Regions from separate parts of the Bacillus sp. JJ664 genome, predicted to be linked through region 1. Evidence: riboswitches for the same ligand, from Rfam matches in the RefSeq annotation. Region 1 holds a riboswitch; each other region holds the start of a gene.
The links. Region 1 has a riboswitch for thiamine pyrophosphate ahead of thiD (bifunctional hydroxymethylpyrimidine kinase/phosphomethylpyrimidine kinase). Riboswitches for the same ligand answer to the same signal wherever they lie in the genome.
Positions count from the first base shown of each region.

Region 2: it holds a riboswitch for thiamine pyrophosphate, as region 1 does, so the genes downstream of both, V7056_RS08350 (ABC transporter substrate-binding protein) here and thiD (bifunctional hydroxymethylpyrimidine kinase/phosphomethylpyrimidine kinase) in region 1, are expected to answer to the same signal.
Region 3: it holds a riboswitch for thiamine pyrophosphate, as region 1 does, so the genes downstream of both, thiT (energy-coupled thiamine transporter ThiT) here and thiD (bifunctional hydroxymethylpyrimidine kinase/phosphomethylpyrimidine kinase) in region 1, are expected to answer to the same signal.
Region 4: it holds a riboswitch for thiamine pyrophosphate, as region 1 does, so the genes downstream of both, thiC (phosphomethylpyrimidine synthase ThiC) here and thiD (bifunctional hydroxymethylpyrimidine kinase/phosphomethylpyrimidine kinase) in region 1, are expected to answer to the same signal.

Region 1 is NZ_JBALMS010000001.1:18,499-26,224, forward strand. Features, by position in the region: gene V7056_RS00115 (DMT family transporter) at 136-561, shown strand; gene V7056_RS00120 (Crp/Fnr family transcriptional regulator) at 600-1,298, shown strand; gene V7056_RS00125 (DMT family transporter) at 1,332-1,796, shown strand; gene V7056_RS00130 (YjjG family noncanonical pyrimidine nucleotidase) at 1,858-2,565, shown strand; gene V7056_RS00135 (FTR1 family iron permease) at 3,052-4,548, shown strand; gene V7056_RS00140 (hypothetical protein) at 4,538-4,912, shown strand; TPP riboswitch at 5,084-5,194, shown strand; gene thiD (bifunctional hydroxymethylpyrimidine kinase/phosphomethylpyrimidine kinase) at 5,334-6,140, shown strand; gene cytX (putative hydroxymethylpyrimidine transporter CytX) at 6,133-7,368, shown strand; gene thiM (hydroxyethylthiazole kinase) at 7,355-7,726, shown strand, end outside.
Region 2 is NZ_JBALMS010000047.1:9,180-16,905, reverse strand. Features, by position in the region: gene V7056_RS08375 (DUF2339 domain-containing protein) at 188-1,846, shown strand; gene V7056_RS08370 (GNAT family N-acetyltransferase) at 1,864-2,370, shown strand; gene hmpA (NO-inducible flavohemoprotein) at 2,645-3,862, opposite strand; gene V7056_RS08360 (RrF2 family transcriptional regulator) at 4,035-4,475, shown strand; gene racE (glutamate racemase) at 4,507-5,298, opposite strand; TPP riboswitch at 5,517-5,626, shown strand; gene V7056_RS08350 (ABC transporter substrate-binding protein) at 5,756-6,745, shown strand; gene V7056_RS08345 (thiamine-binding protein) at 6,772-7,062, shown strand; gene V7056_RS08340 (ABC transporter permease) at 7,062-7,726, shown strand, end outside.
Region 3 is NZ_JBALMS010000008.1:14,299-22,024, reverse strand. Features, by position in the region: gene V7056_RS01465 (hypothetical protein) at 1-174, opposite strand, end outside; gene V7056_RS01460 (low molecular weight protein-tyrosine-phosphatase) at 188-664, opposite strand; TPP riboswitch at 966-1,070, shown strand; gene thiT (energy-coupled thiamine transporter ThiT) at 1,227-1,802, shown strand; gene V7056_RS01450 (hypothetical protein) at 2,140-2,298, shown strand; gene V7056_RS01445 (Dps family protein) at 2,499-2,948, shown strand; gene V7056_RS01440 (ABC transporter ATP-binding protein) at 3,846-4,871, shown strand; gene V7056_RS01435 (ABC transporter ATP-binding protein) at 4,852-5,778, shown strand; gene opp4B (oligopeptide ABC transporter permease) at 5,794-6,759, shown strand; gene V7056_RS01425 (ABC transporter permease) at 6,774-7,679, shown strand; gene opp4A (oligopeptide ABC transporter substrate-binding protein) at 7,703-7,726, shown strand, end outside.
Region 4 is NZ_JBALMS010000070.1:25,461-33,186, forward strand. Features, by position in the region: gene thiC (phosphomethylpyrimidine synthase ThiC) at 1-1,328, opposite strand, end outside; TPP riboswitch at 1,461-1,576, opposite strand; TPP riboswitch at 1,833-1,942, shown strand; gene V7056_RS12680 (thiamine phosphate synthase) at 2,061-2,663, shown strand; gene thiO (glycine oxidase ThiO) at 2,660-3,751, shown strand; gene thiS (sulfur carrier protein ThiS) at 3,775-3,978, shown strand; gene V7056_RS12695 (thiazole synthase) at 3,981-4,748, shown strand; gene V7056_RS12700 (ThiF family adenylyltransferase) at 4,745-5,758, shown strand; gene V7056_RS12705 (DUF8832 domain-containing protein) at 5,803-6,612, opposite strand; gene V7056_RS12710 (cation transporter) at 6,692-6,892, opposite strand; partial or broken gene V7056_RS12715 (copper ion binding protein) at 6,962-7,291, opposite strand; gene V7056_RS12720 (metal-sensing transcriptional repressor) at 7,307-7,606, opposite strand; gene V7056_RS12725 (hypothetical protein) at 7,723-7,726, shown strand, end outside.

The DNA of each region.
Region 1 (7,726 bases):
ACTTTGTTCTACAAACTGCAAGGATCTTCTTATTGAAGATCCTTTTATTATTTACTTTTAGGACATATGTCCTTTCCAAGTTATATGTAGATATCTTTTAATAATAGAAGAAATAAAATTAGGGAGAGAACGGAAATGAAAGGGAGTTTATTTGCTTTTTTAGGTGGCGCATTTATAACACTACAAGGTGTAGCTAACGCTCATATTAGTCAGGATATAGGTACTTGGCAAACAGCAACGATAACGCAATTTGCAGGGTTCGTATTAGCATTTATTATTTTATTATTTGTGAAAGACGGAAAATGGCAAATACTAACAAAAGTAAAACCATTATATTTGACTAGCGGCGCGTTGGGTGCAATCATTATTTTCAGTAATGTTACATCTATTCATAAGATTGGTGTAACAATTTCGATTTCGGCTTTATTAATTGCACAGCTATGTATGACATATTTAGTAGATTTGACTGGTTGGTTCGATGTCGTAAAGCAGAAAAAAAGACCATTACAATTTATAGGGATCTCAATGATGATTGCTGGAGTTGTGATCTTAGGCTATTAAGATAAATGAAATTTGAAAGTGTGGAGGTGAACAAAATTATGAAGGAATTGAAGGATCAAGAGCTGTTAAGCTACTATTTAAAAAGTCATCAAATCGAATCTATTTTTAATGACCAGTTAATGCCACACTTAATTTTGTATAGCTTTGATCAAGGAGAGCTAATTTGTTCGCAAGGAGATTCTCCTGAGTATTTATATTTCCTTGTCAAAGGGAAACTGAAGATTTATACGACTTCAGTAGAAGGAAGAACCTTAATTCTTTCTTTTAAGAAGCCAGTGGAGGTAATTGGTGATATTGAGTACGTTCGGGGTACAGATTTTCTCAATACAGCGGAGGCAGTTTCTTCAGTTCACATGATTGGCGTTCATCATCAATGGTTAAAAAAATACGGAAAAGATTTTTCACCATTGCTACAGTTTTTACTAGAAATTATTACAGAAAAATTTTATATAAAATCAAATTCTTTAAGCTTCAATATAATGCATCCTGTAGAAGTCCGATTAGCTAGTTATCTATTATCGGTATCGTTCGATGAATCTGATTCACTACTGGAAGATCAATTGAGAACAGCTAATTTAAAAGATGTAGCAAATTTTATCGGAACGAGTTATCGGCATTTGAATCGTGTCATCCAACAGTTTTGTAAGGATGGTTTAGTCGAGCGTAAAGATGGTTTTATTCTGATAAAGGATAGAGAAGGATTAGTGTCTCTTTCGGGTCATAGCATTTATGAATAGTTATGAAGATAAACGAAATTAGGGGTGTTCACAATGTTTATCGGGTTATTTTTGGCAATCCTTGCAGGTTCGTTAGTCGGACTTCAAAATATATTTAACAGTAAAGTAAACGAAAGAGCTGGGTCTCAGACAACAACAACACTTGTTTTAGGGATGGGATTTTTAGCATCTTTAATGATAGGCTTAATCATTGAAGGAACGAGTTTATTTGACTTTCAGAATATGAAACCATGGTACTGGTTTAGTGGATTTATTGGTGTCGGTGTCGTTACTTGTTTAGTGCAAGGGGTCAAACATCTAGGTCCAACGTATGCAATATCAATCGCCTTAGCCTCTCAATTACTCTTTGCAGTCTTATTTGACTCTTTCGGGATGTTTGGACTTGAAAAAGTGCCTTTTACCTTGAAAGAATGTATTGGCGTAATTGTTATTATGTTTGGTATGATTTTATTTAAATTGAGCGGAGAGAGTGAAAAACAGAAATCACAGGCTGCTTAATATTTATGGAATGGAATCTATGATTATATCATTTTTGATACGATTAAACGGGGAGATCAATATGAATAAGTATAAAACTTTATTATTCGATTTAGATGATACACTATTAGATTTTGGTGCAGCTGAGAAAGTTGCTTTACGTTTACTTTTTGAAGAGCATCAATGGAATTTAACACCAGAAATTGAGGCGAATTACAGGGTCATCAATCAGGGTCTTTGGAAGCAATTTGAAGACGGGACTATTGAACGCTCTGAAGTATTAAATACTCGCTTTTCGACTCTATTAAAAGAGTATGGACACATTGTTGACGGAACATTATTAGAAAATAGCTATCGCCGTTATTTAGAAGATGGCAAACAATTTGTTGATGGTGCTTTTGAATTAGTAAAAAATATACAAAATCATTTCGATCTATATATCGTGACGAATGGGGATTCGCTGACTCAATATAAGCGATTAAGTGCGTCAGGTTTACAGCCGATCTTTAAAGATATTTTTGTTTCTGAGGATACTGGTTTCCAAAAACCTATGAAAGAGTATTTTGATTATGTTTTTGAGAGAATTCCAAATTTTAACGTGAACACAGGGTTAATAATAGGGGATTCCTTAAACGCTGATATTAAAGGCGGTCAACAAGCGGGATTAGATACATGCTGGTTTAATCCTCATAAAAAGCAAAATGATACTGATCTAATTCCAACCTATGAAATACAAAATCTTGATGAGTTATATCAAATCTTACAAGTCAATAAAAGAGTACTAGTTTAATAAAAATAAAATAGTGAAAAAATAAGCGAAAAGTCCTGGATTCTAAGTTATCCGCATCCAGACAGAGTTTATCTTGATCAAAATATACAAGAAAATGAACTGCTATTATAAAAGAAATACGTACGAGCTCTCAGCAAATGTTTCTAACTAAATAATTTATATAAAAAAGTTGAGGTGATTCCCCAACTTTTTTTATATTATAACTTCCTTGACTATAAGGTTATATTTCAATTATCACTGATTAAATGATATTTTAATATATTTTATTAAATGAATATTAGTTCATATTCATCACCATTTTTTTTGTGCACATTATTTTAAATTATATCAAGTAATAGAAATGTTAAATTTTAACAAGAGTTTATAAATATTCTTTTTTATGATTATTTATAGTTAGTCTAGATAAAAAATACCTTTGACTATCTACCTAATTAAGTATATAGTCTATTTGAAAATGATTATCATTCGTATTTAAGGGGAATGAAAATGAAGAAAAATTTAATGAAAGTTATTTTACCTTTACTACTTAGTTTATTACTTATTCCATCTAAAATCTTCGCAGCAAGTCCTGAAGAAGATTTAACGCATGCAAATGCATTTGTTGAAAGCGCTATACTGGCATCTCAGAAAGGAGACTTTTCATCTGCTGAGAAGGACTATAAAAAATTCAATGATGAATGGTTAGCCAAAGAAGATGGGATTAAAAATAAGTCAATTGAAGCATATGGCAAAATTGAGGAAGCGATGGGAATGGTTCAATTCTCATTAGCCCAAAAGACAATTAATCAAGATACACTTGTCAATTCTTTAAAAGAATTGGAAGCAGTAAATGAAAAGTTCATTACACATCAGTTTGCTGAATCCAAAATTGATACAAAGAATACAGGTAGTGTTGAAGATTTAATACAAATATTGAACAATGCATTATCAAGCTTAAAAGAAAATGATGTATCTGGAGCAAAATCAGAAATTGATCAATTTAGAAAATCTTGGATTAGTATTGAAGGGGTAGTATTAACACAATCCCAAAAAGTTTATACAGATGCAGAAAGAGATATGGTTACTTCTTACGCGATGCTGTCTGCTAAAACGCCAGACATTAAAGCAGCAACGAAAACGATAAAAGATATGAGAGATTATCTTTCACCATTAGCAGCTAAAACTAGTTATACAATGTTAGATGCAATCACAATTTTATTAAGAGAAGGATTAGAGGCCTTACTGGTTGTAGTAGCTTTATTAGGATTTATCAGAAAGTCTGGTCATGAGAATAAAAGTAAGTGGATCTGGTTTGGAGTCGGTGCTGGATTAGGTGTCAGTATTATATTAGGCGTGGTCGTGAACCTATTATTTTCAGCAGGTGCTTTTGGGAGTAACAATTTCTTAATTGCAGGATGGACCGGGGTATTTGCTGCAGTCATGTTGCTTTATATGAGTTATTGGCTCCACAGTAAATCAAATTTAAAACAATGGCAATCTTATATTCAAACCAAAAGTACGAAAGCTTTAAACACGGGCAGTTTATTATCACTTTCAATCCTTTCATTTTTAGCAGTATTTCGTGAAGGAACTGAAACAGTCTTGTTCTTTATCGGTATGGCTTCATCTATAAAATTAACAAGTTTATTAATTGGCATTTTATTAGGGGTTCTCATTTTAGCGATTCTAAGTTACTTAATTTTAAAAGTTGGTTTAAAAGTTCCTATGAGACCATTTTTCCTTATATCTAGCATTCTTATGTTCTACTTATGTTTCAAGTTTACAGGTATGGGCATTCACGGATTACAATTATCTGGACTATTACCAGCGACGCAGGCACCAATACCAACAGTGGATTTCTTTGCAATTTATTCTACTTGGGAGAGTTTCATCCCACAAATCATACTATTGCTGATTGCATGTATCGCAGCAATTTTTAATAGATTATCTAATAAAAAAAATGAAAAAAAACAAAAATCGGGGGATATTAAACATGTTATCTAACAAAAAAGTAGTTTTATCAATGGCTCTAGCACTATCATTAACTTTATCTGCATGTGGCACAAAAGAAGACAAAACAATTAAAAGTGGATCAGATGATATGATTCAAACACTTACAGATTTAAAATCGCAAGTTGCTGATAACGATGAAACAAAAGCAAAAGAAAGCGGAGAGGCACTTGAAGAGTCTTGGGAGAAATTTGAAGACTCAGTAAAAGATAAAGATGCAGATCTTTATGAAAAGGTTGAAACGCCTCTACACATTATTGAAGCTGGTGTAAAAGTTTCTCCACTTGACGCAGATACTCTTAACCAAGCTGCAGATGATTTAAACGATGTTCTTAATGAAGTTAAGGACTTAAAATAAAACTTAAACATTACATATTGTAGACTATTTATCTATAGTCTACTCAATGAGTTGTAAGCTTGTAGCGATCCTTACAAAAGTTTTTTCAATAGAATGTAATGAATAAGTCTAACTACTTGAATTTAGTAATAGTATTAATTAATATGAAATAGAAATACAATATGATATTTTGAATAGTACTAGGGGTGCCGTAAATGGTCGGCTGAGATTAAGACACGATTGTCTTTGACCCTTTAACCTGATCTGGATAATGCCAGCGTAGGAAAGTGAGCGAGTAAATGCATATTTATATGTATTTATAACATTGATTTGTTCGAGCACAAGTCCCTATGGGGATTTGTGCTTTTTTGTTTTTAAATCAATCCACAACTTCTATCTGTTAGATCAAAAAAAGTCTATTCATTAAATAGGAGGAAAGAAATTGAAAAAAGTACTGACAATTGCGGGGTCCGACTCAAGTGGTGGGGCTGGAATTCAAGCGGATTTAAAAACATTTTCAGCTCATGGTGTGTTTGGTATGAGTGTGATTACCTCAGTGACAGCTCAAAATACACAAGGTGTATTTGCTGTTCAAGACATTACACCAGAAATGATAGCAAGTCAGCTAGACGCAATTTTTACTGATATTGAAGTTGATGCAGTAAAGATTGGGATGGTATCACAAATTGATACGATTAAAGTCATCGCTGAAAAACTAAGACAGTATAAGCCAAAGCACATTGTTGTTGATCCAGTTATGGTTTCTAAAAGTGGTTATGATTTATTAAGTCCAGATGCGAAAGAAGCTTTAATTCAAGAACTGATTCCATTAGCAACTGTCATTACGCCTAATCTTCCAGAGGCAGAGGTTATAACAGGTAGAAACATTTCAACGATTAAAGAGATGGAAAAGGCTGCTATTTTAATTCACTCATTAGGTGCAAAAGCTGTTCTTGTAAAAGGTGGTCACTTAGAAGACGATGCAACAGATGTTAGCTATGACGGGTACGAATTTACTTATTATAAGGGTACTAGAATAGCTACCATTAATACGCATGGAACTGGTTGTACTTTATCATCAAGTATAGCTTCTAATTTGGCAAATGAATGTCAATTAAATGAAGCAATTAGCAGAGCAAAAGAATACATAACACTAGCTATTCAACATTCATTCTCTATCGGAAAAGGTGTAGGTCCAGTACATCATTTTTATTCGATGTATCAAAAGGCGGGTATACAGCATGTCTAAACTAACTGGGAAGTTAACAAGATGGAACTTCGCAACACTTTGGTTTGGTGCTGCAGTTTCAATCGCTGAAATTATGACAGGTGCACTCATTGCACCTTTAGGTTTTACAAAAGGATTGACTGCTATTTTATTCGGTCATTTACTTGGTACGCTACTTCTTGTATTAGGTGGCGTCATCGGTTCAAGAGAGCGTTTAACAGCAATGGAGTCTACTAAAATATCATTTGGACCTTATGGTAGTTATTTATTTTCTATATTAAATGTATTACAGCTACTAGGCTGGACAGCAATTATGATTGTGACAGGAGCCAGGTCAATTAATGTAGTAACTACATCTGACTTTCATTTTAACCAGCCTTGGGTATGGTGTCTTGTTGTTGGACTGTTAATTTGTACATGGTTATATTTTGGTCAAAATGCTTGGAAGAAGTTAAATAGTGTAGCAGTAACACTATTATTTTTACTAACGGTTGTATTGTGCTTTGTCATTTTTAAGCATAGTGAATTCCTTTTTGAACCAGGCACTTCTGAAATGTCATTTGGTGCCGCAGTTGAATTATCCGTTATCATGCCATTATCATGGCTGCCGTTAATAAGTGACTATACTCGCTTTGCTAAGTCAACTCGTGAAGGTGCAATTGGAAGTTTTGTTGGTTATATGGTTGGTAGTTCATGGATGTATGCAATCGGACTCGGAGCTGCTTTAGCATTTAATGAATTTGATCCAGTGGCAGTCCTAATGAGTGCAAATCTTGGATTATTTGCAGTTGGAACCGTTGTGTTAGCAACCGTTACGACCACTTTTATGGATGCATATTCAGGTGGCATTTCATTAACAACTGTATTTCCTAAATTAAATGGTAAGCATGTCGCAATTGTACTGACGATCATAGGAACAATATTGGCAATTGTATTTCCGATTGAAAAGTATGAAGGGTTTTTATATTTAATTGGCTCATTCTTTGCACCTTTGTATGCAATTTTGTTAACGGACTATTTTATTTTAAAGCGTACGAAAATTAGAAAAACCTTAAAGGTAGACTGGGTTGCAATGCTTATATGGGTAATTGGGATATGTATCTATCGACAGTTTGTACAATTTGATAGTTTTCTAGGAGCAACTGTTCCAAGTATGGTTGTCATTGGTGTGATTTATATTGTCGTTCAATTTGTCATAAATAAATTTGCTAATCAGCAAGTAGGGGGAAATAAAGATGTCAGTTCTTAAAGAAATCAGTCAGTTAATTGGAGATGTAAAGGATAAAAAACCATTAGTACATCATATTACAAACTATGTAACGGTTAATGATTGTGCAAATATGGTTCTTGCGATTGGTGGTTCACCCGTCATGGCAGATGATTTAGCAGAAATAGAAGAAATGTTATCCTTTGCATCAGCGCTTGTCATCAATATTGGTACGTTGAACGAAAGAACAATTCAATCAATGATCACAGCAGGAAAAAAGGCAAACCAACTAGGAGTCCCAGTTATTTTGGATCCAGTTGGTGTAGGTGCAACTACACTTCGAACAGAGACAACGGCAATTTTATTAAAAGAAGTTCGTTTCTCGGTCATACGTGGCAAT
Region 2 (7,726 bases), on a different contig from region 1:
TATAATATGACTCTAATCTGATTTAAATTTTGGAATGAAATTATTTTCTGGGAAATATGGCGAAATTTGTAATTAATACGAATTTATATAGGAAATTAAGTAATAATGTAGAATTGAATGATGATAGCTAATTCAAATTAGTTATTTAGATTACCAGAAATACATAGATATGATAGAGGTGATTTGGTTGGAAAATCAAAATGATGAACTTCAAAAGAAGGTTGCAAAACTTGAATTTGAAGTGAGTGAGATGAAGAAAAAACTTGATTTTCTACTTACTAGAGAAACGGTTTTGAAACAGAATGAAGTTCAACGAAAAGAACAAGTCAGTATGACTCCAACGAAACCAGTTCAAAAAGTAGTAAAACAAAGTACAACGGCTCCTAAAGAAAAAATTGATTTTGAAGCACTTATCTTCCAAAAGTGGTTACCTAGATTTTTTATCTTTATTTTTATTATTGGTATTATGTGGGGATTTAAAGCAGCATCGGATTATGGCGTTTTAAATGAATACGCCAAAGTTGGCATAGGATTTGCCTTTGCAATTCTTTTATTTTGGTATGGAAATCGACAAGTGCAAGCAAAGCGAATTACACTTGGGCAAACATTATTGGGTGGAATATTGCCAGTATTGTTTTTAACGACTTTTGCGATGCATCATTTATATAATATGATTGGTTCAAATGTTGCATTTTTGCTACAGGTTATATGGGTCGGAATTGGCTTTTATTTCATGAATAAGTATAAATCTGAAGCGATAGGCTTAATTGGCATCATTGGAGCCGTTTTGATCCCATTCTTAATAAAAAGCACAGCGCCTAATTATTTATTTTTTGCGTTTTATGAAACATCAATTTACTTGTTATTTATGTTTTATGCTGCATTTAAAAAATATAAATACTTATATTCGACTTCAGCTATTTTATTAAACTTAGTTTATATAGTGGTTGGGCTTTTAAATTTTAATCTCAAAGGCTTTGAATACTTTGCCTTTAGTATTATCATTCAACATTTCGGATTACTTACTATTTTATTAATCTCGAAGTTTTCTAAGAAAAAGCAAATTTTGATGCTTCATACTAGCTTTGTCATCACGATTGGTTGGGTTTTCAGTGGATATGAAGATAATACAAGAACGATTATTCTCATCCTTCTTTGTGTTTCATATTTATTCCTAAGTAATCTATATAAAAAGCAATCAGACTTGTTCTTTGCATTTTCAACTAACTTTCTACTAGCGTTTTCGTTCCTATGTTTAGACAGTGTGACTGTTCACTTATTAAACACTGTTTTAATCATACAGGCGATATTAACGTATTTATTTTATCTCAGATATAGAGACGTATTTAAACTAATCATTGCTTCTTTGACAATTGTTCCAGTTGGTATAAGGATTGTATCAGAACAGATTTCTTCAATCATTTCATTTACTTCTATGGATTGGATTGTTTTAATCATTGCTACAATTACGATAGCAATGTTATCTTATAAAAATGAGAAAGAGAAACAAGCTATATTGGTGAGTAGTTCATTAGTGATTACGATATTAATAATTGCTTACATCACACAAGTTGTACAAATTTTGACTATAGATTTCTCTGATAATGTTATTAGTCTTACAATTAATCTAAGTTGGATCATTATTTCAATCATTGCAATGGTACTTGGCAGTTTGAAGAAGTTTAAAGTATGGACCTATATTGGGGTTGGTTTGTTATTACTAACTTTATGCAAGCTTGTATTAGTTGATTTACCAAATATTACGTTATTAGTAAGGGCTGGTCTATTTATATTACTCGGTTTAATTGGTTTGATTATTTCAAGAATATTTTTTAAAGGGAAATAGAGGACAGGTGAATATGAATGATCATTACTCAAACTGAAAATCTATTATTAGTAAAATTCACTGCTGGAGCAATGTTAGATGTTTTAAACGGGGAACTGTCGCTAGATTATGAAAATATGACATTTAGTTTTGCCAAAGGATGGCCAATTAAAGCATACAAAAATCTGTTTCCGTATAAGATTTCTCGTTTTCAAAATCATCCGGAAGAGGAAGATTTTGAAGGGATTATTATTCATAAAAAAGACAAAATCATTATAGGTGATATGGGGTTTAAAGGCGGGCCAGATGTACATGGAGTAATGGAGATTGGTTACAGTATGGCACCTGAATATCAAGGCAAAGGCTATACCACTGAAATGGCTAAAGCATTTTGTCATTGGGGAATGCAAAGAGAAAATGTAGAAAAAATAATTGCAACATGTTCAATCTATAATTATGGTTCCATTAGAGTATTAGAGAAAATTGGCATGAAAAAAATGTACGAGGAATTAGAAAAGTACTATTGGGAATTACCTATTGAATAATTTAGTACTAAAGGTGGGCTTTGTCTGACAACTAGAAAATCATCAGTCGTATTTTTAGTCATTACGAAAGAAGATTTTGGCCGATTTGTATTATATGATATTCTCATCAGTAGTCTTGTATTTGGTTGTATAAAAAAAACATTTTCAAGTGATTTGTTAGCTATATTAGGTAGTTTTATCATTCCAACAGCGCTAAAGAAAACTGCCTATTTGATTAAAAGTTAGAAAGGATGCTCAAAAAATAGAGCATCCTTTTTATCTATTCTATCCTATCCTATCCTTCTAGACTCATTGAAGGTCCAAAGAATTCAAAGTGAATATTAGTTTCTGGAACATTTAATTGTTTTAAGTTTGATACAACTGCTTTTAAAAATGGTACTGGGCCACATACATAATAATGTGCATCTACAGCTTGTATATTTGATGTTAACCATGCAGCATCAATATAGCCTTGCTTTTTAAAGTACGGCTTTTTCAAATCTTCTTCAGATGGATTCTCATAAATAAATGATAAAGAATAGTCATTTATTTGTTCTGATAGTGAGATTAATTCATTTTCGAATGGTTGAAGCTTAGCGTTTCTTGATGCACAAACCATTTCTACTTTACGATTTGGCTGAGTATTTGCAATCTGTTTTGCCATACTCATTAAAGGTGTAATACCAACCCCTCCACTAATGAACACAACAGGTGATTCAAGATCCGTGTTTAAAGTGAAATCTCCAGCTGGTGCTGTTAATTCTAATGAATCGCCGATATTAATAGAGTTGTGAAGATAGTTTGAAAACACTCCTTCAGGTTGTTGCACTTCAGCTTCTCTTTTTACGGAAATTCGATAGTACTCTTTGCCAGGTACATCAGACAAACTATATTGTCTGTTTAATAAATATTCTTGACCAGCCACTTTTGCTCTCACAGTAATATATTGACCTGGTAAAAATATTGGTAAAACAGAATGATCTTTAGGGAGTAAGTAGAAAGATGTAATGACATCGCTTTCTTTAACTTTATCAACGACCTTGAATTCTTTAAAGTCACTCCATCCACCTTGTTGTGAAGCAGAGTCATTATACATTTCTTTTTCAATATCAATAAATACTTGTGCAATAATTCCATAGCTTTCAGCCCAAGCATTAATAATTTCATCAGTAGCAGCATCACCTAATACTTCTTTAATCGCACCTAATAAGTGTTCACCCACGATAGGGTAGTGCTCAGGTTTCACTAACAAACTGCGATGTTTTTGGGCAATTTGTTTTACGACAGGAAGAATTGTTTCAAGCTTATCAATATTTTTAGCGGCTGCTAGTACTGTGTTAGCAAGCGCTGTTTGTTGTCTACCTTGTTGTTGATTTGTATGATTGAATATATTCAATAATTCAGGATGATTTGTAAACAAGTTTTTATAAAAAACTGATGTAATTTCAATCCCTTTCACTTCTAGTACTGGGATTGTTGATTTAATGATGTCAATAGATTTTTGAGAAAGCATGTTATACCCCTTCTTTTCTTTAAAGTAGTATTTATAATACATCTTTATAGTAGACCCATCTTCTTGTTAAAGCAATATGTAAAATACATCTTTTTAGCCTCAATTTATAAAAGTTTAAAAAATGTTCACAATTATGCTATGATTAATCAAAATAAATGAGTGAGGGGAATTTATGCGGTTAACCAATTATTCGGATTACTCACTTCGGGTTTTAATATTCTTGTCCACTGAACCAAATGAAAAACTGGTTAATATAAAGGATATTGCCGAGGCGTATGATATTTCAAAAAATCATTTAATGAAAATAACCTATAACTTAGGGAAGATGGGTTATATTGAAACAATTCGAGGGCGGAATGGTGGAATCCGACTTGCAAAACTACCATCGGATATAAATATAGGTGAATTAATTCGAAAAACTGAAGAGGACTTTCATATTGTTGAGTGTTTCGAACATAACAATAACTGTGTGATCACTCCAGTTTGTTCTTTAAAGCATATATTTAACAAAGCGTTAGATCAGTTTTTACAGGTTTTAGACGAATATACATTAGAAGATATTGTACAAAACAATTTTATGTTAAAAGAATATTTTTCCTTAAATAAAAAATAAAAACACTCGAGCAAAAAATTGCTTGAGTGTTTTATAGTTTAATTTGTTTTATATGTTCCAATGGTTCTTGGAATATTGAAGAAGCTAATTTGTGAAAAGTCACAGGATTACCGGTGGTAAAAAAGGAGTGAGACACAGACTTCTTGGTTGATAATAAATTTTGTTGGTCGAGTATTGCACTAACCTCCAAAGCTGTTTCGTCACCTGAACTGATTAACTTAATCTGAGATCCAATTACTTCCTGGATAATGGAACTTAATAGAGGATAGTGAGTACAACCTAATATTAACGTGTCAATTCTAGATTCTTTTAATGGTGTCAAAGTCTCATGAATATGTTCAATAATGTCTGGTTGAATAAATTTGCCACTTTCAACTATTCCAGCAAATTCAGGACAGGCTAATTCTATTATTTCGACTGAACGATTAATTCTCTTTAGTGCGTGTTTGTATGCATGGCTATGAATAGTAGCATTTGTACCAATCACTCCGGTGCGGTTATTTTTCGTGAGCTTTATTGCCGCTCTTGCTCCCGGGTGTACGACTCCAATTACAGGGATCGTTAATTGTTCGCGCATTTCCTGTAAAACGATTGAAGTTGCAGTATTACATGCAATGATTAACATTTTTATATGTTTGCTTAGGAGAAAGTTTGTCATTTCCCAAGTATATTGTCTAATTTCATCATATGAACGTGAGCCATATGGGCATCTATTTGTGTCACCTACATAATAAATTTCTTCGTTTGGTAGCTGTCTGATTATTTGTTTTGCTACAGTTAACCCTCCAACGCCTGAGTCAATCACACCAATTGGCTTATTCATCTAGTCCACTCGCTTTCGTTTTATCTATAGGCTTTCAAAATTTTCAAACCTGATTGATTTTATTATATTCATAGAGTTCATGATTCAATTTCTAATCAATCTTTTTAAGAATTGAAGTTTTCTATATATACAGATTATTAAAATATTAAATTTATGATGAAAATAAGTCGTATTTAAGGGATTAATCTGTTATATTTATCATGAAAAGTTTATATGCGAGAAAAATGTGGAGGGGCCAGTGTTGCTGGCTGAGATTGTATCCTTTAGATACTGACTCTTAGAACCTGATCTGGGTGATGCCAGCGTAGGGAACAGTATCTCTTTTTGATATAGTTTTTTACAGTGCATTCACGTCCGGATATTAATTCGGGCGTTTTCTTTTTGTCTAGTTCTAGTGCCTGACTATGGTGCTAACACATTTCATTTATATAAACAAAACAAAAAGGAGAGTTATAGAATGAAAAGATTACTGATTTGTTTTTTTGCACTTTGCTTAACATTAGCAGGATGTAGTGAGCAAAATTCGTCTACACCGAAGAACAAAAAAGAACTACAAAAGGTGACGGTAGTATTAGACTGGACGCCAAATACAAATCATACAGGTTTATTTGTAGCAAAAGAAAATGGATATTTTAAAGAGCAAGGTTTGGATGTAGAGATTATTAGCCCGGGGCAAACAGGAGCAGATCAATTGATTGCTTCTGGTAAAGCTGATTTTGGCGTTTCTTACCAAGAGTCAATTACACAAGCAAGAGTACAAAATGTACCAATCGTGTCGATTGCAGCTGTTATTCAACATAATACTTCTGGTTTTGCTTCACCAGTTAGTAAAAATATTAAATCACCTAAAGATTTTGTTGGTAAAACTTACGGTGGATGGGGTTCACCAGTAGAAAAAGCTATTTTAGATTCATTGATGAAAAAAGAAAATGCAGATGTTAATAAATTAAATATCGTTAATATGGGCGAAGCAGATTTCTTCACGGCAGTAAAGCGAGATATTGATTTTGCTTGGATTTATCAAGGATGGACAGGCATAGAAGCTGAGCTTCGTGGTGAGAAGTTGAATATGGTTTATTTAACTGATTACAGTGATAAGTTAGATTATTATACACCAGTATTAGCAACGAATGAAAAAATGATTAAGAATCAACCAGAAACAGTCAAAGCATTTATGAAGGCGGCGTCTAAAGGATATACTTATTCAATCGATCATCCAAAGGAAGCAGCTGATATTCTGTTAAAAGATAATCCAGATTTAGATAAAGATCTAGTTCAAAAAAGTCAGGAGTGGCTTTCAAGTAAATATCAAGACGATGCAAGTCGTTGGGGTGAACAGAAGTTAACAATTTGGAAAAACTATGCAGAGTGGTTAACTGAAAATAAATTGTTAGAAGGTAAATTTGAACCGGAAAAAGCTTTTACGAATGAATTTTTACCAGAATAATATTTTTTGACAGAGGAGAGTTTTAAATGTCTAATACTTTAATGAGTGTACAAATTATTCCTAAAACAAACAAAATTGAGGAAGTTATTCCAGCGGTTGATGCAGCGATAAAAGTAATCGATGAGTCTGGTGTAAAATACCAAGTTCAACCATTAGAAACAACAATGGAAGGCGATTTAAATCAATTATTAAATATTGTCCAAAAAATGAATGAAAAAATGATTGAAATTGGCTGTCATAATGTCATTACTCAAATGAAAATTCTATATCAGCCACAAGGGATTGCAATGGATGATTTAACGGAGAAGTACCGTTAATGAACCGCAAAAAAATAAAAGGATGGCAACCAATTCTTGTCATCCTCCTTTTTTTAGTTATTTGGCAGCTAAGTATAAAATTTTTCAAAATAGAAGATTGGCTCTTACCAGGGCCAATCGCAATACTAAAAGAAGGAATCCAATCTTATGATTCGTTAGTTCCACATGTACTTTCTACCGTACAATTAACGATCTCAGGTTTTTTGGTAGGTACTTTTTTAGGACTTATGATTGCAATCGTACTACATTTAATTCCAGGATTTAAAGAAGCATTTTATCCATTATTGATTTTGTCACAGAACGTACCAATTATTGTTTTAGCACCACTCTTAATAATATGGTTTGGATTTGGAATCCTACCAAAGCTAATGATTATTTCACTAGTTTGTTTCTTTCCAGTTACTGTTTCTGCTCTCGATGGATTTAGGCAAACACCTACCGAATTGATTAATTATATGAAAATGGCAGGGGCAACAAAATCACAATTGTTTTGGAAAATAGAATGTCCATACTCACTACCGTCTATTTTTTCGGGATTAAAAATATCCGCGACATATAGTGTGATGGGTGCTGTGATTTCTGAGTGGCTTGGTGCAAAAACAGGTATTGGAGTATTTATGACACTTGCTTCTTCTTCATTTCGTACAGATCGAGTATTTGTCTC
Region 3 (7,726 bases), on a different contig from region 1:
GCGCACCGCTCCTTTTACTAATTCTGGATCTTCTTTAATTTGATTTAACTTCTTTGTTACACTTTTACCTTTTCGTGAAATTTTTTCACGATTTTCTTTGTTCAGTAAAGTAACTCCTGCACCAATTGCGACTCCGACAAGAATATTGCGTAAAGCTTTGTTACGTTTTGACATTCTACATCCTCCTCTAAACAGTTAGTTGGTGTTGCTTTAAAATGTGTTGAAGTAAATGTGAGCAGCCTTCCTCAACGATGTTATATACTTCATCAAAATTTCCCGTATAATACGGATCAGGTACTTCCTTCCATAATGACGTTGGTACGTAATCTGAAAGGAGTGATATTTCTCCTATAGAATTATTTCTTGCTAAATTCATTAAATCCTCTTTATTCTGTGCATCCATAGCAACAATATAACTAAAATATTTAAAGTCATTATCTGTCACTTTTCGAGCTTTCATACCTTCGCAATTTATGCCTTTTTGACCTAGTAATTCCTTTGTTCCCTTGTGTGGTGAGTGACCAATATGCCAATCTCCAGTGCCTGCAGAATCAATCACAAATTGTTTTTCTAACCCTTTTTCTGTCACTATCTGACGAAAAACAGCCTCTGCCATTGGCGAGCGACAAATGTTACCTAAACAGACAAATAATACATGAATCATTTCGATGTCTCCTTCAAATTTTTTACACTTTTTGCCAAAATTTAGCTGTTAGTTTCGATTCCATTCTACACTTTCTAATTTAAAAAGAAAAGGAAAGCTAAAGTGAATAATTTAACTTAAAATCAACAAGATTATACTCATAATGAACATTTTCAAGTAAGAACACATATAGATTATCGATTTAACCATTTCAATAGGGTTTACTATCTTTTTATGATTAAATTTTTTAATTTTAATCGTATAAAATGATTGTATTTTTAAAACATATTGACTATATTTAGTAATGACAACTAAATGTACGATGAACCACAAGGGGAGCCATGAGGCTGAGAGTGAATAGTATAACTATTCTTACCCTTCGAACCTGTTAGTTAATACTAACGTAGGGATGTGGCACGATGAAAAAGTAACCCTGGGATCATCATGCTACCAGTGTTACTTTTTTTATTTTTACCATTCCTCTCCCTAATTTACACTTCTATTGAAAGAGTTATCCAAACTCTATTCCAAAGTGCTTCATTTACAATGAGTGTTGTCAAAGAGAGATAAGGGGGAATCTTTTATGAGAAATTCAAAAATACAAATGATGGTTGAAATTGCTATGTGTGCCGCCTTAGCAATGGTTTTTGATTTACTTCCATTATTTAAAGCTCCACAAGGTGGATCTGTGTCATTATCAATGCTTCCTGTTTTTTTAATCGCATTTCGTTGGGGAATCAAACAAGGTTTAATAACTGGCTTATTACTTGCTGCACTACAATTAGTAACCAACTTTTATTTTGTTCATCCAATCCAAATATTATTAGACTACATTATCGCTTTCACAGGGCTAGGTTTAGCTGGCATTGTTTATAAACAAGTTAAAACTAATTTAACAAGTGGCAATAAAGCAGCTGCGACTACCTTTATAATAGTAGGTACTTTTATTGGTTCACTAGTCCGTTTTATCTGTCATTATATTTCAGGAATCGTGTTTTTTGGTTCATATGCTCCAAAAGGAACACCAGTGTCATTATATTCTTTAGTTTATAATGCTTGGTATATGGTTCCATCGTTTATCATTTGTGCAATCATTTTAGTATTTTTACTTTCAACAGCTCCAGTTCTTGCTAACGTTAAAAAGAATCAAGCTGCTTAATATTCATCATTCATATTCTCATTACCCTACTCTTTCTTGAGTAGGGTTTTTTCTATCCTGAGCTGTTTTCAAAGCGATATAAAGTTTGTTGACAAAGAGATTCAGATTGACTGAAAACACTTGCTTTTCGAGGCGCAAAGCCGGATGAGGAGCAGAATTACCTTTTTGCGGTAATGATCACCGCATGCAGACGGAGCAAAGAAGAAAGCGAGCGTTTATTAGTAGTCTGAGGAAAATATTCATAAAATTATTGAACACTTTGTGAATTATAGTTATTTGCTCCAATCCTCACTCATATAAATAAATACAGTAAAAAATATCAAAGGAGGTTTATGTTTTGATTTATGACATCCTCATTTTCTTCATTTTTACGATTATACTTTTAGGTGGTATTGGAGCATTTTTCATGCTATTAAAAAATTCATTACAAGTGGACGATGAGCATATTATTGATGCAAAACCTCCCGATGTTGAAAAAGGGGATCATTCTAATTGAAAAAATTGTAAAATCATTCATATAATGGATGGTTTTATTTTTTTGGGGGGCATTATTTTCTATAAATCGTTAATTTTACTAATTGTTCACTTAGTTATCAAATATTACCATGACTATTTCTACTCAATATCATATATGATGGTTGTACATGATTATCGTAGACACCATGAACTCTTGAATTATTAGAGGAGGAAATTTAAATGGATACGTCCATCACAAAAACGACTGTAGATGTATTAAACAAACAATTAGCTGACTGGAATGTGTTATATGTAAAATTACATAACTATCACTGGTATGTTAAAGGAGGAGACTTCTTTACCTTACATGCTAAATTCGAGGAACTTTACAACGAAGCTAGTATACATATTGATGAGCTAGCAGAGCGTGTATTAACAATTGGTGGAAAACCACTTGCTACTATGAGAGAGTATCTAGATACTTCTGGGATTAACGAAGCCAACAAATTAGTAAAGGCAGAAGGTATGGTTCAAGACCTAATTCATGACTACCAATACTTAATAGAAGATTTAAAGGATGGCATGGAAATCACAGAATTTGAAAACGATTCTGTCACAAATGATATGTTATTAGCAATTCGCGAACAACTTTCAAAACATATTTGGATGTTAAAAGCATTTTTAGGTTAATAAAAAACAGTGTATAACTGCATTGAATGATTCATCATTCTTTGTTGTTTACACTGTTTTTTCTATTATTAATTGTTTTTGTATGTAAAAAAGATGCTTCTTTTCGTTAAAACAAACATTTGTTTTAATTATCTAACCTCTTTCATATCCACTGTTTATGAATGCGTTAGTTGATTACAACTCCAGGATGCTCCCTTTCCGTGGGGTATGAGCTTGAGCTTCGGGTCCACATGATGTGGATCATATATGCGTTACGACAGGACGTCGTGGTTTTAGCATACCTACCTTACTTGCCCTCCGGGGACTTTAGCCTTCCCACATCTCCCTCAGGAGTCTCGCACCTTCCGTTGTAAATTTCTGAAGTCATATACTCGAACCCCAAAAAACAAAAACGCCATTTGTTACGATTTATTAATAGAATGTAAAGCATATTGTTCTAATCCATGAGTTCCATGAGCAGTTCAACTCAGTTTAGTCCCAATTACCTACAAAAACTAGGCTAAAGTAACTAGGGATTTCAACCTATCTAACCCATATATCCTATTATATTTTCTACAAAATTACATCATTAATCGACACGATTCTTCTTAATTCTCTATCACCTCTTTATCACTTTATTTCTAATTGCAACAAATATTTTCTAATTAATTGAAGCTCCATTACTTCCTCTTTTTCCAGTATGTATCGCATATTTTCAATGATTTTAATTGTTACCCTCATCTTTCCGACCCATTTTATACCAAAGTCGAAATACAGAAAATAATAAAACTAAGTCTAAATACCTATAAGTTGTGTCAATTGTTTTAATATTGAAACATTTGCATAATATATATTATACTTATGAAAATTCTAAATAAACTAACAATTTCCTTACAATTACGCGAAAGGAGACTAATAATGTCAAAACCTCTTTTGGAAATTGAGCATTTAACAACATCATTTCGTATAAGTAATCAGTATTACCCAGCTGTAGATGATGTTTCGTTAACTGTTCACGAAAATGAAATTTTAGCAATTGTTGGTGAATCTGGCTGCGGTAAAAGTGCTTTAGCTCTTTCTATTTTAGGCCTTCATCAAAATAAACGTACAAAGATGGAAGGTTCCATCAATTACAAGGGAAGAAACTTATTATCATTATCTGATAGTAATATGAATAAAATTCGAGGTAGAGAAATCGGAATGATTTTCCAAGAACCTCTTACTGCACTTAATCCATTAATGACAGTCGGTAAACAAATTGAAGAAAATTTAGATTACCATACAAGCTTATCATCCTCACAAAAAAAAGAACGTGCTTTACAATTACTTACTCAAGTTGGAATTCCAAAGCCTTCAATTACATATAAGCAATATCCACACGAACTCTCTGGTGGTATGAGGCAGAGGGTTATGATTTCTATTGCGATTGCCTGCAATCCATCGTTTATTATCGCGGACGAGCCTACGACTGCGCTGGATGTAACGATTCAAGCACAAATATTGGATTTGCTGAAAGAAATTCAAAAAGAAACAAAACTTGGTATTATCCTGATCACACATGATTTAAGTGTTGTTGCTGAGGTCGCTGATCGAGTAGCCGTAATGTATGCGGGTCAGATTATTGAAACGGGGACAGTTGAAGAAATTTTCAATCAACCTTTACACCCATATACTCGTTCTCTATTAAACTCTATACCTACTACTCATTCAAAAAATCAAAGACTTCATATTATCGAGGGTACTGTCCCACCTTTAGATAAATTACCAAGAACGGGCTGCCGATTTAGTCACCGCATTCCGTGGATTCAATCTTATGCTCACGAAGAGCAGCCAGGTTTACATGAAGTAACACCAAACCATTATGTCCGTTGTTCTTGTTATAAGCATTTTCATTTCAAGAATGAGAAAGGAGCACCGATTGTAAATGTCTCTATTAAAGGTTGAAGACTTAAAAGTACATTTTCCAATACGTGGTGGAGTTTTCAGAACAGTCGTTGATTATGTTCGAGCTGTTGATGGAATTTCATTTGAATTACGAGAAGGTGAAACATATGGTTTAATCGGTGAATCTGGTAGTGGTAAATCAACTGCTGGTAAGGCCATTTTACAGTTAACAAAAGCAACTGGTGGAAGTATCGAATTTGAGGAAAATGATCTAATTTCTTTAAGTAAGAAGCAAATGAGAGCATTTCGAAAAGAAATTCAAATGATTTTCCAGGATCCGTACTCTTCATTAAATCCTAAGAAAAGAATCATAGATTTAGTTGCTGAGCCATTAAGAAACTTTGAAAAACTATCTCCGGATGAAGAGCGAGAAAAAGTACTTTACTATTTACAAAAGGTTGGATTACCACCAGAAGCGCTTTTCAAATATCCACATGAGTTTTCCGGTGGACAACGTCAACGAATTGGTATAGCTAGAGCTTTAACTTTACAACCAAAGTTGATTGTTGCTGATGAGCCAGTTTCAGCCCTTGATGTATCTGTACAAGCACAAGTACTAAACTTTTTACAGGACCTACAAGAGGAATTCAAATTAACTTACTTATTTATTGGTCATGACCTTGGCGTTATTCGTCATTTATGTGATCGAATTGGTGTTATGTATCGTGGAAGACTTGTTGAAGAAGGAACGACAGAAGATATTTTATCTAACCCACAACATATTTATACAAGACGTCTAATTGCAGCTATTCCTGATATTCGCCCGGAAGTACGAGCTGAAAAAATTAATGCTAGACAGGAAGTACGAAATGAATATGAAAAGAACTCTTCTTCTTACTTTGATGCAAATGGTCGTCCTTACGATTTAAAACAAATATCTGATACTCATCGAGTAGCACTTCCATAGAAAGGAGAAAGCTATATGTGGAAATTTTTACTTCGCAGAGTGCTCATTATGATTCCTCAAATGATTATTTTGAGTATATTAATTTTTGCGCTCGCTAAAGCGATGCCAGGTGATGCTCTTACTGGTAAACAATTGGATCCAAAAGCATCTCCAGAACGTATCGCTGAAATTCGAAAGCAGATGGGATTAGATGATCCCGTACAAGTTCAATATGTTAATTGGATAAAAAATGTAGTAAAAGGTGATTTTGGCATCTCTTACACACATAAACTAGCTGTAACAGATGTTATCGGAGAACGAATTGGAAACACTGTATTACTTGCACTATGTGTATTTATCCTTACATATATTTTAGCGATTCCACTCGGCATAATAAGTGGTCGTTGGAATGATACTTGGGCTGACAAACTCGTCACCGGGTATAACTATATTGGTTTTGCAACACCATTATTTATCTTTGGACTTATCGTATTATTTATCTTTGGTTTTTACTTAGATCTATTCCCTACTGGCGGTAGTGTTGATCCGCAAATTGATAATGGAACGTTTGCTTATTATATGAGTAAACTTCAACATCTTGTCCTGCCTTCAATGGCCGGTGCCCTAATCTCTACTGTTGGTATTTCACAGTATTTGCGTAGTGAAATTATAGATACAAAGGTCAAAGACTTTGTTAGAACAGCTAAGTCAAAAGGTGTTCCTGAATCTAAAATTTATTCAAGACATATTCTACGAAATTCATTTTTACCAATTGCTGCTTTTTTAGGTTACGAGATTACTGGTTTAATAGCTGGGTCTATCTTCTTAGAATCAATTTTTGGTTACCCAGGAATTGGACAGCTCTTCATTAAATCCGTGATGCTTCGCGATTTTACAGTTGTAAATGCACTTGTACTTATGACAAGCTTAGCAACATTATTTGGAACATTGATTTCTGACATCATATTAAGCATAGTTGATCCTCGTATTCGGATCGATTAAGGTAGGTGAAAATAATGGAATTGAAACTTGAAAATCAAAAACAACTAATAGAAAAATCAAAAAGTCCCTCTGGCTTTAGTGTAATTTGGTCAGAGTTCAAACGTGACCGAATGGCATTAGCTTCACTGATTATTTTGAGTCTAATCCTAATTACTGTTTATGGTGCATCGCTTATTTTAGATCAAGACCAGATTACGAAGGTAGACTTCCTATCAATCTATCAGCCCCCTTCTTCACTACATTGGCTTGGTACTGATTATGGTGGACGTGATGTATTTGGACAATTAATTATTGGAACGAAAAACTCTTTTACAATCGGTTTATTTATCACAATCATTACGAATATTCTAGGCTTATCATTAGGATTAATTGCTGGCTACTTTGGTGGTTTGGTAGATGGTATTGTCATGCGGATCATCGACTTTATTCTATCTCTGCCAACATTAATGTTAATCATAGTATTTGTAACTGTCGTACCAAAATTTACGATTCCTAATTTTGTGTTGATTATGAGTATTTTCTTATGGACAGGTAAAGCAAGGCTAATTCGCTCTAAAGTATTGTCTGAAAGTGAATTGGATTATATTGCAGCAGCGAAGGCTCTTGGAACACCTAACTGGAAAATCATATTAACTCATTTATTACCAAATGTAAGCTCACTTATTATTGTAGCATTTACGTTAAACTTAGCTGGAAATATCGGGATTGAATCTGGTCTTACCTTCTTAGGATTCGGTTTACCTGAAAGCACTCCAAGCTTAGGAACACTTGTAGCATATGCAACAAACCCAGATGTTCTACAGAATAAATGGTGGATTTGGTTACCTGCATCGGGCATGATTTTAGTGCTCATGCTAAGTATAAATTTTATCGGTGAAGCGCTAAAGCGTGCAGCTGATGCAAGGCAAAGAAGAGGTTAAACAACTTTAAGGAGAGTGAAATTATGAAAAATGTAAAAAGCTTTTCA
Region 4 (7,726 bases), on a different contig from region 1:
GCACCAATTGCAGAAGTAATATGATCATAGCCCGGTGCGATATCCGTCGTAAGTGGTCCAAGTGTGTAAAAAGGAGCTTCATTACAAATTTCTAATTGTTTATCCATATTTTCTTTAATTAAATGCATTGGTACATGACCTGGTCCTTCAATCATTACTTGGACATCATGCTTCCAAGCTATTTTCGTCAGTTCTCCAAGTGTTTCCAATTCAGCAAACTGAGCTTCATCGTTTGCATCAGCAATGGAACCAGGTCTTAATCCGTCTCCAAGTGAGAATGTAACATCATAGCGTTTCATAATTTCACAGATTTCTTCAAAATGTGTATATAAGAAATTTTCTTTATGATGTGCAAGACACCACTGCGCCATAATTGACCCACCTCTTGAAACGATACCTGTTACGCGTTTAGCTGTTAATGGTATATAGCGTAAAAGTACACCAGCATGAATTGTAAAATAGTCGACACCTTGCTCCGCTTGTTCGATTAATGTATCTCTAAATACTTCCCATGATAAGTCTTCAGCTATTCCATTCACCTTTTCTAATGCTTGATAAATAGGTACTGTTCCAACTGGTACTGGTGAATTTCTAATAATCCACTCGCGAGTCGTGTGAATATTTTTTCCGGTAGACAGATCCATCATTGTGTCTGCTCCCCAGCGTGTTGCCCAAGTCATTTTTTCAACCTCTTCTTCAATAGATGAGGTGACGGCTGAGTTACCAATATTGGCATTGATTTTCACATGAAAATTACGACCGATTATCATTGGCTCGCTCTCTGGATGATTTATATTTGAAGGAATAACTGCTCTTCCTCTCGCTACTTCAGACCTGACATATTCAGGAGAAACATGCTCCCTTATTGCTATAAATTCCATTTCTGGCGTGATCAATCCTTGTCTTGCATAATGCAACTGCGTAATATTTGCACCATCTTTTGCTCGTAATGGTTTTCTATCTAGTGCTTGGAAAACCTCTATATTTTTCTGTACAACCTCACTTTTAAAGCCGTTATCTTCAGGTTTTACTTCACGGCCTTCATACTCGATTACATCTGCTCGCTCGGTAATCCATTTTCCTCTTATAGACTTAAGTCCTTTTCGAATATCAACTGTTTCGCTTTCATCGGTATAAGGACCGCTTGTATCATAAACTCGTACAGGATCATTTTCCTCTTCCCCAAATGAACCTGTTGTTGGACTTAACTTAATTTCACGCATTGGAACTAACAAGTCCGCTCTTGATCCTTCTATATAGACTTTTTTACTTCCCGAAAAACTAGACATGATTGAAAAATTCATTTCATTTACAGAATTGTTCATTATGATTTCCCCTTTTTAATGTGGTTAAAAAGAACAAAATCCAATCCATGATAAGCATGAAAAAAAGCCGTATCTTAAAAATATAAGACCCGGCTAACGGTTAGTTTGAATACAATAATGACAAATTATCACCACTGTAATAAACGCAAACTTCCCCACGCTGGTATGAACCAGATCAGGTCCTGAGGGTTAAGAAACTTAAAGCGCGTTTCTCTCTCAGCCCAACTTATTGGACACCCCTAGTCAAACTATTCTTTTGTACAGACTTAATATAAACCTATGATTCAATTTTGTAAATCATTTTATTTCCCTAAAATTTTACAAGGTTGGATGAAAATTCATATTCATGCCTGAAAATATTAACTATTTTTGCATTGAAAAATTATTTTTAATTAGATCTTTAAGTGTCTATTTTGCTAACTTTTGAAATACTATTTACAAACTATCATTTTTTTAATCTTGAATTATTTTATTTTTATGCTATGCTAAATTTAATTTTCATAGTGTATTCATCACTAGGGGATCCCTTGATAAGGGCTGAGAATAAAGTAATTACTTTTAAACCCTCATAACCTGAACAGGTTCGTACCTGCGTAGGAAAGTGGCGCAATGTCTTTTTATGCGTTTATTTGTGTATCTTACAAACCACTTTCCAGTTTTAGGAAGGTGGTTTTTCTTGTTTTAAAAGGAAATTTACAATACATACAGCCTATTTCTCAAAAAGGAGGAACAAATTTGAAATTAATCGCAGTGACGAATAATATGTATTCTGTTCATGATCTTGCTTCAAAGATTTATCAAATACATGATGTTGTTGATTTTGTTCATATACGAGAAAAATCTAAAAGCAGCTCGGCGCTATTTACGCTATTAAACCTTTTAATAGATAACGAAGTTCCTATGAACAAGATTGTCATGAATGACAGATTAGATGTCGCGTTGCTTACCAATCTAAAAAACATTCATTTGCCAACTCACGGCCATCCGGTCAAGTTAGTGAAAGAACAATATCCAACAATGAACGTCGGTCGCTCAGTCCATTCAGTAGCAGAGGCTATTTCCTCTGAAAAGGATCTGGCCAATTATGTCATTTATGGACATTGCTTTGAGACAAATTGCAAAAAAGGTTTACGTCCAAATGGAATTGATCAGTTAAATGAGATAAAAAAAGTTCTTACAATTCCAGTTTACGTAATTGGCGGAATAGCTCCTGATCATCTTCCTATATTAAAAGAGTGTCAGGTTGATGGAATTGCAGTCATGTCCGGTATTTTTTCTTCTGAAAACCCGCGTGATGCTGCTCTAAAATATATGGAGAGGTGCACTAGTATTCTATGAAACAACATTTTGATGTAATCGTAATTGGTGGTGGAATCATTGGATGCTCTATCGCTTATTACTTGGCAAAAGAAAAACTAAACGTTGCCGTACTCGAAAGACAAAAGGTTGGTTCGAAATCAACTAGCGCTGCAGCAGGCATGCTCGGAGCTCATTCTGAGTGCAATGATTCAAAGATTTTTTTACCTTTTGCAAGAAGCAGTCAACTAGCATATTTTGAACTGAAAGAGGAGCTTAAAAGACTTAGTCGTATCGACATTGAGCTGAAAACAGGTGGGATTTTTAAACTAGCTTTTAATGACGATGAAAAAATGCAATTAGCTTCCCTTCTGACTCAACCAACAGTCAAATGGTATAAACCAACTGAGGTTCAAAGAAAAATACCTAATATAACAACAAATATAATTGGCGCAGCATATATAGAGGATGATGTAAGCGTGCTTCCTACTTCTGTCTGTACTGCTTTTTCCAAAAGTGCACAAGTGCTCGGAGCTACAATACACGAGAATACTAGTGTTTTAGACATTAAAAAAAATGAAAATACATTTATGATTCATTCTACAAATGGACAATTTACAGCTGAAAATATCGTCATTGCAAATGGGGTTTGGAGCACTTCTTTTTTTAAGCAGCTCGGACTACATAATCGTCTTACCCCAGTTAAGGGAGAATGTCTTTCTGTTACAAGTGAACATATGACGCTGGAGCATACAATTTTCCACGATCATAACTACATTGTTCCTAGAAACAATGGAAAACTTGTTATTGGTGCAACGATGATTCAAAACGAATGGGATGAAAAACCAACCCTACTAGGCATTGAATCATTAATTGAAACTGCCAAAAAGATGCTACCTGAGATAACCAAAATGACCATTGAATCATGTTGGGGAGGTTTAAGACCACAAACCTTTGACCAAAAACCATTTATCGGAAAACACCCTGATGATGACAATATATTTTTTGCAACTGGACACTTTAGAAATGGCATTCTTCTAGCTCCTGAAACGGGCAAAATGATTCGAGATTTTATTCTGAAACGAAAGATCAAACCTGAGTGGGTAGAAGCGTTTAAAGTGAATCGATAATTTTAAAGAGAGGTGTATGACGTTTGAACATCCAATTGAACGGCAATACTATTCAGCTTGCTGAAAATATTTCCACAGTAAAAGATTTACTTCATTCTTATCAATTAGAAAATCGAATCGTTGTAGTAGAAGTAAATAAAGAAATATTGTATCGAGAACTGTACGGTACTACAGTTCTTTCAAATGGAGATATGGTAGAAATAATACATTTTGTAGGTGGAGGTTAATGATGTTAACAATTGGAAAACATACATTTCATTCAAGATTGTTTCTAGGCACAGGCAAATACCCTTCTTTTGATATTCAAAAAAAGGCTGTTGAGGTATCCGAAACGGAAGTATTAACATTTGCTGTTAGGCGAATGAATATATTTAAGGAATCCCAACCAAACTTGCTTGAACAATTAGATTTAACGAAATATAAGCTACTTCCAAATACCGCTGGGGCTAAGACAGCAGAAGAAGCAGTTAGAATAGCTAAACTTGCAAAAGCTTCAGGACTATGTGACATGATAAAGGTTGAAATAATTGGTTGCGACAAGTCGCTATTACCAGATCCAATTGAAACGTTAAAAGCATCTGAAATATTACTTTCAGAAGGATTTACTGTATTACCTTATACATCTGATGATGTCGTTTTAGCAAGAAGGCTTGAAGAACTAGGAGTCCATGCAATCATGCCCGGTGCATCCCCAATAGGGTCTGGGAAAGGTATTTTGAATCCTTTAAATTTACAGTTTATCATCGAACAATCCTCCGTTCCTGTTATTATTGATGCTGGAATTGGTTCACCTAAAGATGCAGCATATGCTATGGAATTAGGTGCAGATGGCGTGTTACTAAATACTGCTGTTTCTGATGCTGCTGATCCAGTAAAGATGGCTATTGCAATGAAAATGGCTATTGAAGCAGGTAAGCTTGGCTTCGAAGCCGGAAGAATACGTGAAAAAAATTACGGGGTGGCCAGTAGTCCGATTACAGGGTTGGTGAGTTCTTGATTGACCGATATATAAAACAGCAATTATTTTTAGGTAAAGACGGACAAGAGAAATTACAACATGCAAGTGTACTAGTCATTGGAGCAGGAGCACTCGGCTCATCAATAGCAGAAATGCTAGTGCGTGCAGGCATTGGTGAACTGACGATAGTCGATCGTGATTATGTTGAATGGAGTAATTTGCAAAGACAACAGCTATATTCAGAAGAAGATGCTAAAAAAAAGTTACCAAAAGCAATTGCAGCAAAAAATAGATTATTAGAATTAAATAGTAGCATAAATATTAATAGTTTTATAACAGACATCAATGCTAAAAATATTGAGGAGTATGTTAAAAAGCAAACTATTTTAATTGATGCAACTGATAATTTTGAAACAAGAATGATTGTAAACGATGCAGCGGTAAAGTTCGGTGTTCCATTTATTTTTGGTGCATGTGTGGCAAGCTATGGTATTACCTTTCCAATTATTCCTGGAAAAACACCATGTTTAAGTTGTTTATTAGAACATATACCCATTTTACATGATACATGTGATACGGTTGGTGTCATTAGCCCCATCGTTCAAATTATTACTGCTTTTCAAGTTACATCAGCTTTAAAGCTCATTACTGGTACAGAAGTAATACCACTATTACAATCTTATGATGTTTGGAAAAATGAAAAAGCTGACATTAACATTGAAAAGTTAAAACATAAAAATTGCCCTACGTGCGGTGATCAGCCTATTTTTCCGTACTTACAAAGTGACCCAGAAATGAAAACAGATATATTATGTGGAAGGGATGCAATTCAATTAAGAAATATGTCCTCCCTTTCACTTTCTCTTGAGGAATTATCGAAGAAAATAATGAATGATGTGAATGACTTAATAGTGAATCCTTACTTACTTTCTTGTTCGTTAGAAGATTATAGAATTGTATTATTTAAAGATGGCAGAGCAATTGTTCATGGGACAAATCAACCTTCACAGGCAAAGTCTATTTATAAGAAATTAGTAAGCTTTCAATAGGCATCATAAAAAGAAGAAGCTAATATGATAGCTTCTTCTAACAATTATTTTACTTTCACAGTAAAGTCAACTGTGAATTTTTGTCCATTATGTTGAAATTGTCCCCATATTTTATACAAACCGCTTTTTGGAAAATTTGTCATAAATTTTGCTTCTGGTCCTGTAGAATCTTCATTCATTGGATGAACATGTAGGTAGTTTTTTGTATCTTCACTAATTGCGACTACATGTCCAATTGCACCTAAGTATGGTTGTAAATTACTAATTGGTTTTTTGGATTTTTCATCCTTTATAGTAAAGGATAAAGTGATATCTTTATTTGGCGTTAACTCATCTGTTTTAAAAGAGATTTCTTTGCCATCAACTACTTTTGTTTGGTGCTGGTCTTCCTTTAGAACCATTGGACTTCGTTCACTACCTAAAACTTGAATCGTTTTCGTTTTTACTGTTTTAGCAGAGTCTTTTGGCACAAAATCTGCAAATAATTTATATGTTCCACCTGATGGAAAGCTTGGTGTAATGGTAAATAAACCATCTCCTTTATACTCTGGGTGGATATGGTCAAAATAAGATAAATCATTACTTACTACGATTAAATGCATTAACTTTTCATGTTCAACTTCAAAATCCTTGATTATCTTACCTTCTGAATCTTTAACGGTAATAGCTAGTTCCGAATTCTCTCCACTTTTTGGATTTTGATCGAATGTAAAACTTACTTTAGTTTGCTTTTCTTTTTCTTTCTTTTCATGATTCATTCCATGATGATTCGATTCCGTGTGATCTTCATTGGTTCCGCATCCACTTAAACCGATCAATGTGATTGAGCTAAGTATTAACAGCAATTTTTTCATTGATATACTCTCCCCATAAGTATAATTGTTATCCTTTTATTGCTAAACAAAAAGCGAACCTTAGTCCGCCTTTGTTTTTTTATAAGATATCGTATCCTTGATCTTCAATTGCTTCTTTCACTTTTTCTACTGTTTCTGTATCTACATGTTTGAATGATACTTCTTTATTTTCTAAACTAACAATTATATTGTTTGTATCTGACACACTTTCTACAGCTTTTGTAACCGCTGCTTTACAGTGTCCACAAGTCATTCCATTTACTTTTAAAATTGTTTCCATTTGATATTTCCTCCTTAAATTTTTACCCTTTTTAATCGTAGTGCATTAATGACAACCGATACTAGTTGTAGTATTCATCGCTAAGTTTACGTTAATTTTTGTAATACCTTCCATTTTTCCGATTACCTTTTCAATTCGAGCAGAACATGCTTCACATGTAATACCTTCAATATCTAGTGTTGCATGTTCAAGTGCAACCTCGTAACCGATGTTGTAAATTTTATCTATTATATCAGTAGTTTGATATTTCTGATCGTACATAATAGTGGCTTTTTCTAAAGCAAGATTTACGTTTGCTTCAACGCCATCCATTGGGTTTAAGCTTTTTTCGATTCGGGTTGCACATGCAGCACACGTCATTCCTTCAATACCGAGTGTTAACTGCCTTGCTTCACTCATATATATCAGACCCCTTTATTTTACGTAGCGTTTAATAACCTCCATTAATTCAGTTACCGATGCTTCTCCATTGTTTTCTTTCACTGCTTTTACCATACAATGATTAGCATGTCTCTCAATTAATGAAAAGCTTACTTTTTTCATTGCAGCTTCGATCGCCATAATTTGAGTTAATATATCTATACAATAACGGTCTTCCTCGACCATTTTTTGAATACCACGTACTTGACCTTCGATTCTGCGAAGACGTTTCATTAAATTTTCAATTTCCTCTTCACTTCTAGGTACCATAGAATCTTCATGACAATTTTCCATTTTATCACCTCACTCACATTATATACTCATAGGGGGTATAGGTGTCAATTTTTTATTCTATTTATTTTTAATTGTCCATATGATGATACAAAGTAACTAATTAGGGGGTATTATTAATGT